One region of the Asaia bogorensis NBRC 16594 genome, then DNA from elsewhere that is predicted to be linked to it. Evidence: predicted binding sites of a transcription regulator. Region 1 holds the regulator's gene; the other holds the start of a gene.
What was found. Region 1 encodes HrcA, which represses chaperone genes, less so after heat shock. Its sites were predicted from a motif close to GTTNGCACTCNCNNNNNGNGAGTGCNAAC; they were not measured.
Positions count from the first base shown of each region.

Region 2: a site for HrcA is predicted at 1,898-1,926, ahead of groES (co-chaperone GroES). Genes of this name have one in related genera too.

Region 1 covers NZ_AP014690.1:2,793,919-2,798,283, forward strand. The annotation lists gene Asbog_RS12210 (DEAD/DEAH box helicase) at 1-102, shown strand, start outside; gene bfr (bacterioferritin) at 447-938, shown strand; gene Asbog_RS12220 ((2Fe-2S)-binding protein) at 1,121-1,351, opposite strand; gene hrcA (heat-inducible transcriptional repressor HrcA) at 1,466-2,512, opposite strand; gene Asbog_RS12230 (MOSC domain-containing protein) at 2,615-3,403, shown strand; gene rph (ribonuclease PH) at 3,629-4,365, shown strand, end outside.
Region 2 covers NZ_AP014690.1:1,969,720-1,974,084, forward strand. The annotation lists gene groL (chaperonin GroEL) at 1-1,471, opposite strand, end outside; gene groES (co-chaperone GroES) at 1,522-1,812, opposite strand; gene Asbog_RS08820 (DUF4169 family protein) at 2,040-2,243, opposite strand; gene Asbog_RS08825 (dienelactone hydrolase family protein) at 2,294-2,968, shown strand; gene Asbog_RS08830 (DUF2934 domain-containing protein) at 2,999-3,319, shown strand; gene Asbog_RS08835 (S-methyl-5'-thioadenosine phosphorylase) at 3,452-4,339, opposite strand.

The DNA.
Region 1 (4,365 bases):
GGTGAGCGTGGTGGTGACAGGGGTGATCGCGGCGACCGCCCTTCATTCCGCAAGGGCAACTCGGTCGGCAACGGCAAGGGCTCGTCGCGCAAGCGCTATTGATCGGATAAAAAGTGTTCGCCCGGGCGGTTGTGCCCCCGGGCGACGGCTCTCGCGATCTGATGGGATTCTGTCCCGCTGCACCCCGCCTTGTGCGGGGTGTTTTGCGTTCAGGGGCCTGATTTTGCACCCATGATTTGAGGTGACTTCGTTGTTGCAATTAAATTGCAACAACATTTACTGACTCCGCACCAATAGAGAGAGTCATTCTCAACTTCGATACTTCAATACTGAACAACGTTATTTCTATTGCACCCGCTTCTTTTCCATGCTTGAACAGCGTCACACAGCCTGCGGGGAGTGGCCATGCGCCCCTTCTGCGTGCAGGACAGAAAAAGGAGCCAACCATGCTTAAAGATCCGAAGGTTATCGAGCATCTGAACATCCAGCTCACCAATGAGCTGACGGCCATCAACCAGTATTTTCTTCATGCCCGCACCCTGAATCACTGGGGCGTCACCAAGCTGGGCAAGAAGGAATATGACGAATCCATCGAAGAGATGCGTCATGCCGACTGGCTGATCGAGCGCATCCTGTATCTGGGTGGCCTGCCGAACGTGCAGCGTCTGAACCAGATCCTGGTGGGTGAAAGCGTTGAGGAAATCCTAGCCTGCGATCTCAAGCTGGAAGAGAAGGCGCTGGCCGATCTGCGCGAAGGTATCGCCTATTGCGAAAGCGTGCGCGATTACGTGTCACGTGATCTGCTGATCCGTATCCTCGCCAACGAAGAAGAGCATGAGGATTTCATCGACCGTCAGTTCGATCTGATCAAGCAGGTCGGTATCCAGCGCTACATCACGCTGAACTCCTCGCCGGCTCCCGACCAGACCGCCGAGTAAGACAGAACCGGACACACCTGCCCCGGGCTTGCCCGCACAGGACCCCGGAAACAGAAAAACCCGTCAGCGCAGGCTGGCGGGTTTTTTTATGGCCGGTCGGGTGTGTCCGGCCCCCTATAGGCAGATCGACAAGCCTGCCGATATGACGGCCCATCAGCGCAGCCCGGTGCGGGCGCCCTCACTCAGGCGTAAGCGGCGTTGCCAGCACCCTGATCGACCGTGTTGAAGGCCATCGCGGCCTCCTTTCTCTCGCGCAGCAGGCTACGTAGGGCGCACACCACGCCGGGCACGCAATTGCCGCACTGGGCCTTGCACCCCTTGGAGGCATAGACCTCCCGCGCGCGCGAGGCCCCTCTGCTTACGGCATCAGCGATATCATGATTGGTCAGGGCGTTACACGAACAGACGATCATCAGCCATTCCACTTCAGAACGGCGCGACCCTAACAGCGTTTGAGAATAATTCTCAATGATAAATTGCGAGTGATTCTTAAAAAACATGTCACAGCAGTGTTAGACCTTGCCAGCTCAGCTCAGGAGGCGACCGATCACACGGGCCGTGTAATCCACCACAGGCACGATCCGCCCATAGTTGAGCCGTGTCGGGCCAATCACCCCGATGGCGCCGACAATGCGATTCGTTTCGTTGCGCGCCGGTGCCACGACCATCGATACGCCCGACATGCCAAAAAACCCGCTCTCGGCACCGATATAGATCCGTACACCATCCGATTCCTGCGCCAGCTGAAGCAGGCGCAGCATCGTTTCCTGCGCTTCCAGACGCTCAAAGAGCATCTGGATGGTCGTGAGTTTCTCGATTTCGGTGATGTCGGTCAGCAGATTGCCCTGCCCGCGCAGATAGAGCGTGCCATGCTGCTCATCCCACATCGCAAGACCACTCTCGATCACGCTGGTCGCCAGCACATCCAGATCAGAGCGGTTCTGCTGTAAATTCTCCGAGACGCGCTGGCGCAAGGCACTCAGTGTTACATCGCCAAGCAGGGAGTTGAGATAATTGCCCGCCTCGACAAGGGCTGACGGCGGCAGACCCGGTGGCGTTTCAATCACGCGGTTCTCGACCTGACCATCGGCGGCCACAAGGATCACCAGAGCCTTGCCCGGCCCGAGCGCGACAAATTCGATATGCTTGAGGGCGCCATCGCCCTTGGGAGCCAGAACCAGACCGGCTGCGGCCGAAAGCCCTGAAAGCATGGAGGAGGCCTCAGCCAGTGTCTCCTGCATGGATCGCCCCTTGAGCGCCAGACGCCCGGCAATCTGGGCGCGCTCCAGTTCATCGAGCGCACCGAACTGCAACAGGCCGTCCACGAACAGTCGCACGCCTTTCTCGGTGGGCAGGCGACCCGCCGAGACATGGGGGCTGAACAGCAATCCGGCCTGGGTCAGTTCCGCCATGACATTGCGTATTGTCGCGGGAGAGAGCGAGGGCGTCAGGCGCTGGGCAAGCGTCTTGCTGGCCACGGGATCACCCGTCTCCATGTATTGCTCGACAATCTCGCGCAGCACATTCGCCGACCGGGCATCCATGCCACCCGGCAGGTTTGAAAGATCGATCATGCCCTGCCCCTTTTCCCGACGCGCCCGCTGGCTTCCTGTCACTGTCCCGAGCGACTAGACCTGTCACGACGTGTCCTGTCCATCCGCTTCGGAGTCGTGCCGATGACCCGCCTTGCAGCCTTATATATCCATCCTGTCAAAAGCCTGCACCGGGTTGATATGACGGCACTCGAACTCGACCCCTGGGGGCCGCGTGGCGACCGACGCTGGCTCGTGATCGCGCCAGACGGCCGCTTCATGACGCAGCGTCAGCATCCGGCCATGGCACGTATCCTGACGGCGCTGAACGGTGAGACACTTCACCTCACTGGTAGCGACGGCTCGGCGCTGAGGATCGATCCGCCTGCCCCTCAGGCACCCGCAATCACAGTAAGCGTCTGGAAGGACCATGCCATTGCGGCACGGGATGCAGGAGACGAGGCAGCGGCATGGCTGAGCGCTATTCTCGGCACAGCGTGCAGGCTCGTGCATATGGCCGACCCGGCCCATGCCAGACCGACCGATTTCGGCAGTGTGAGCTTTGCAGACGGGTTTCCCCTGCTCGTCACCAACACAGCGTCACTCGAGGACCTCAACGCCCGTCTAGATCAGCCCGTACCGATGGAGCGTTTCAGGCCCAATATCGTCATCGAGACCGATCAGCCCTGGGCGGAGGATGAATGGCGCTCCATCCGGATCGGTACAGTTGAACTCGACCTGGTCAAACCCTGCAGCCGCTGCATCGTCACCACCATCGACCAGGAGAGCGGGACGATTCCTGTTCCGCGCGAGCCTCTCAAGACCATGACCGGGTTTCGCCACCGTCCCGGTGGGGTCATGTTCGGCCAGAATGCGGTCATCCGCCACGCAGGGACCATCCGACTTGGGGATGCGGTTGAACTGATCGACTGAGCGGGTCGGCTGGGCACGACGCCGTGCCCGGTTATCCTGACAATCTGCCCCTGGTCGGAGGACGCGTGCCTTACCCGTTGCCTTCGGTGATGGCGGTAACGGCAGGGTCCCGGACGGACCTGACCCGCATGGTTCTGCCTTGTCATTCGGCTTTGTCATTCAGGGCCCCAGGCGCTAAAGCTGCACCCGACCGCATCTCTGCGCTTGAAACGAGGAAAACGCTCCATGTCCAGCACCCGCCCTTCAGGCCGCAAGGCCGACGAGAACCGCGTCGTTTCCATCGAGCCGGGCTTTGCCCGCCATGCCGAGGGCTCCGTGCTGATCCGCGTGGGTGGCACCGAGGTTCTTTGTGCAGCCTCGATCGAAAATCGCGTGCCGCCTTTCCTGCGTGGTCAGGGCCAGGGCTGGATTACCGCGGAATACGGCATGCTGCCGCGCGCGACGCATACCCGTGGCAACCGTGAAGCAGCCAAGGGCAAGCAGTCGGGCCGTACGCAGGAAATCCAGCGCCTTATCGGCCGCGCCCTGCGCGCCTGTGTGGACCTGCGTGCCCTGGGCGAGATGACCATCACGCTCGATTGCGACGTGCTCAATGCCGATGGTGGCACGCGCTGCGCCGCCATTACAGGGGCCTGGGTGGCCCTTGCCATTGCTCTCGACAAGCAGATCAAGGCTGGCGTGCTCAAGCGCTCGCCCCTGCGTGCGCAGGTGGCTGCGGTCTCCTGCGGTCTGACCGATGCCGGCGCTGTGCTCGATCTCGATTACATTGAAGACAGCTCAGCTCAGGCCGATACGAATTTCGTTCTGACCAGCGAAGGCGGCATTGTCGAAATTCAGGGCACCGCAGAAGACGCACCGTTCAGCGAGAGCGAATTCGCCTCGCTGATGGCGCTTGCGAAGCTGGGCACGTCGCGCCTGTTCGATGCCCAGCGCGAGGCGCTTGAGAGCGTGACAAACAGCAG
Region 2 (4,365 bases), 820 kb from region 1:
CCACCAGATCCTTGTACTCGGCGTTCTGTGCGTCGAAGCCATGCGTGTACTCGTTGATCTCGAGCACCTTGCCAGCGATGACAGCGCCATCTTCACCAGCATTGAACGCGATCTGACGCAGCGGAGCCTGCAGGGCCTTGCGGATGATGTCCGCACCGACGCGCTGGTCGTCGTTCTGGAAGGAGAGATCCTTCAGGGCAACGGAAGCGCGGGCAAGAGCCGTACCACCACCCGGAACGATGCCTTCTTCAACGGCAGCACGGGTTGCGTGCAGCGCATCATCAACGCGATCCTTGCGCTCCTTCACCTCGACTTCGGTGCTGCCACCGACGCGGATGACGGCAACGCCACCAGCCAGCTTGGCCAGACGTTCCTGCAGCTTCTCACGGTCGTAGTCCGAGGTGGTTTCCTCGATCTGCGCGCGGATCTGTGCACAACGGCCCTTGATGTCGTCCGTGTTACCGGCGCCTTCAACGATCGTGGTGTTTTCTTTCTCGATATGCACCTTCTTTGCGCGACCGAGCATGTCGAGCGTAACGGTCTCGAGCTTGATGCCGATGTCTTCGCTGATGACCTGGCCGCCCGTCAGGATGGCGATGTCTTCCAGCATGGCCTTGCGACGGTCACCGAAGCCAGGAGCCTTGACGGCAGCGATCTTGAGGCCACCGCGCAGCTTGTTGACGACCAGCGTGGCCAGAGCCTCGCCATCGACGTCTTCCGCGATGATCATGAGCGGACGGCCGGACTGCACAACGCTCTCAAGCAGCGGCAGCATGGGCTGAAGCGAGGACAGCTTCTTTTCATGGATCAGGATGTAGGGGTTATCCAGATCCGCCATCATCTTTTCGGCGTTCGTCACGAAATACGGCGAGATATAGCCGCGGTCGAACTGCATGCCCTCGACAACGTCGAGCTCGGTGTGGAGGCCCTTGGCTTCCTCAACCGTGATCACGCCTTCCGAGCCAACCTTCTGCATGGCCTGCGAGATCATCTCGCCGATTTCATGCTCGCCATTGGCCGAGATCGTGCCGACCTGAGCCGTTTCGGCCGGGGTCGTGATCTTGCGGGTGTTCGCCTTCAGCTCTTCAACAACGGCTGCAACAGCCTTGTCGATGCCGCGCTTCAGGTCCATCGGGTTCATGCCAGCGGCAACAGCCTTGGCGCCCTCACGGATGATGGCCTGCGCCAGAACGGTCGCGGTGGTCGTGCCGTCACCAGCGATGTCGTTGGTCTTCGAGGCCACTTCGCGCACCATCTGGGCGCCCATGTTCTCGAACTTGTCAGCCAGTTCGATTTCCTTGGCGACGGAAACGCCGTCCTTGGTGATGCGCGGTGCGCCGAAGCTCTTGTCCAGAACAACGTTGCGACCCTTCGGGCCCAGCGTGACCTTCACAGCGTCAGCCAGGATGTCCACGCCACGCAGCATACGCTGGCGGGCATCAGCGCCGAATCTTACGTCTTTGGCAGCCATAATCTTTTCTCCAGTAGAGGTTCAGTGTGCGAAAATGGGGAGGCTGGAAATCAGCCGATCACACCCATGATGTCGCTTTCCTTCATGATCAGCAGCTCTTCGCCGTTGATCTTCACCTCGGTGCCGGACCACTTGCCGAACAGCACGCGATCGCCAGCCTTGACGTCCAGTGCTACCAGCTGACCCTGCTCATTGCGGGCACCCGGACCAACGGAGACGATTTCGCCTTCCATGGGCTTTTCCTTGGCGGTGTCCGGAATGATGATGCCACCGGCCGTCTTCTGCTCGCCCTCAAGGCGGCGAACGACGACACGGTCATGCAAAGGCCGAAAATTTGTCATAATGGATCGCTCCACTCTATCTCTAAGGCGGCGCCCTTGCTCAAAAGCAACGCCGCCGGTTTGCGCGCCCGCTAAGCCGCAGCGCGTTAGCACTCCCGTAGCGAGAGTGCCAAACAGGTAAGAGAGCCCCCGCCCAGCGTCAAGACCCCCGCCATATCTGCCATCCGAATTTCATCAAAAAATCAATAAGCCGGCGCCCGCTCATTTCCCGGCCGGGAGACGTTCGATCAGTTGCCCTCATCAGGTAAATGCGGCGTCTCCTCAATCCGGGCACCATCGACCTCGCGCTTCAGACGGTTCTTTTCCTGCGTTGTTCTGGCGCGCTCGCCCTTGCTCTGCCCGAAGAGATGCCGGTTTTCATCAGCCTGCCGAGCATCCTTCTCACGCGCCAGACGTTTGCGTACCCGACGCAGGTTGACGATCTCTGCCATGTTATCGTTGCTCCTGATTAAGATGAACAAGCAAGAAGGAGGGCCGTTCCATGGGACGCCTGATATCCCTGACCGCCTCGGACACGCATCATTTTTCTGCCTATGAAGCAGGCGACGCCAAGGCGCGTCGCGCTCTCGTGGTGGTTCAGGAAATCTTCGGCCTTACCGATCACATCCGTGCCGTGTGCGATGAACTCGCAGAACGTCATGGCTATCACGTGATCGCCCCTGCCCTGTTTGATCGTGCCGAGCGCGATGTGGTTCTCCCCTACGATTCCGAAGGCATGACCGAGGGCCTCGCCTTGCGCGAGAAAATCAGCCCTGATGCATTGCAGGCCGATATCACCGCAGCTTGCCATGCCCTGAATCATCACGGTCACTCGAAGGTCGGCATACTGGGCTTCTGCTGGGGCGGTCTCGTAGCATGGGAGGCCGCGACCCGTACGCGCAACTTTGCCGCTGCCTGCGCCTGGTATGGCGGCGGAATTGCAGCGCTCAGCCATGAGAAGCCCCATTGCCCGGTGCAACTGCATTTCGGCGGTGAGGACGACCACATTCCCCACACCGATATCAACACCATTCGCGAAAACAGGCCCGAGGTCGAGATCTTCGTCTATGACGACGCTGGCCACGGCTTTGGCTGCAATGATCGTCCGAGCTTCAACAAGCCGGCCCGGGACCTCGCTCATGAGCGCAGCATGGCGTTCTTCGAAGCCCATCTCTGATACCTTACACTCTCAGTCAGGAAATCCATCATGCCCGCAGACAGCACCAATCCGCTCGTTGACAGTCCCGAGCGCGATGCCCGCATTGCCGCCAAGGCAAAGGAACTCTGGGAAGCCGATGGCAAGCCCGGATGTGGGCCTGAAGCCTACCATGAGAATGCCTCCGAAATTATCGGCATGGAGGAGCACCCGCATGCGGGAGAGATTCCCGTAAAGGATCTGCCTGACCCGCAATTTGCTGATGTTCAGGTCGAGAACGCTGAGATCCAGCAAAATCTGGGAGAGTTTCCCGAGCGTCAGACCGACCAAGGGGACCGTGAGCATTTCCCGGAGAAGCAGGATCAGGCCTGATCACTCTGGCCTCTATGGGAATTGGGCAGATGCTTCCGGCGGTAAGACACGGAAAGTGCTTTGCACCAGAGGAAAAGGCTGGCCCTCACGGGTCAGCCTTTTTCGTTCCAGCCCATCGAGACAGGTCCGTTTTCAGCGCAGGACGCGGCCTGCAACGGCATCGAGCTTTGCCAGCATGGCAGGGTCACGTGATGCCGGAGCTGTGATGATCGCATGATCCAGCGCCCGCTCCGCACCTGAAGGACACAGGCCGCGCTTCTTGCCGAGTTCGGGAATGATAGCCTTGACCAGCGCCTTCGCCTTGGCAGCGTTCTGCGTCATGACGGCCACAACCGCATCGACCGTCACGGAGTCATGGTCGTCGTGCCAGCAATCGTAATCTGTCACCATGGCAATGCTGGCATAGCACATCTCGGCTTCACGGGCGAGTTTGGCCTCTGGCATGTTGGTCATACCAATGACCGAGCAACCCCACTGACGGTACAGCTCGCTTTCTGCGCGGGTCGAAAATTGCGGCCCTTCCATCACGAGATAGGTTCCACCACGCACCATCGGCACGCCGATCTTTTCGGCCTGTTCGGCAATCACATCGCCCATACGGGCCGAAACCGGATCGGCCATGCCGACATGGGCCACGCAGCCACGACCGAAAAAGGTCTTTTCACGCGCAAATGAGCGGTCGATGAACTGGTCAACCAGAACGAACTGTCCCGGAGGCAGATCCTCACGCAGCGAGCCGACAGCGGAAAGAGAGACAATATCGGTCACGCCGACGCGCTTGAGCGCATCGATATTGGCGCGGAAATTGAGTTCTGACGGCGGAATAGGATGCCCACGGCCATGGCGCGGCAGGAACACGCAGCGCACGCCATCCAGTCGGCCGAACAGCAATTCGTCGGAGGGCTCACCCCAGGGGGTTTCGACCCGACGCCATTCCTTATCTTCCAGACCGTCGATGTCATACAGCCCGGACCCGCCAATAAGGCCGATCACGGGTTCGATGGTCACGTTTTCAGTCATGCCGAACTGCCTTTGCTCTGTGTCGG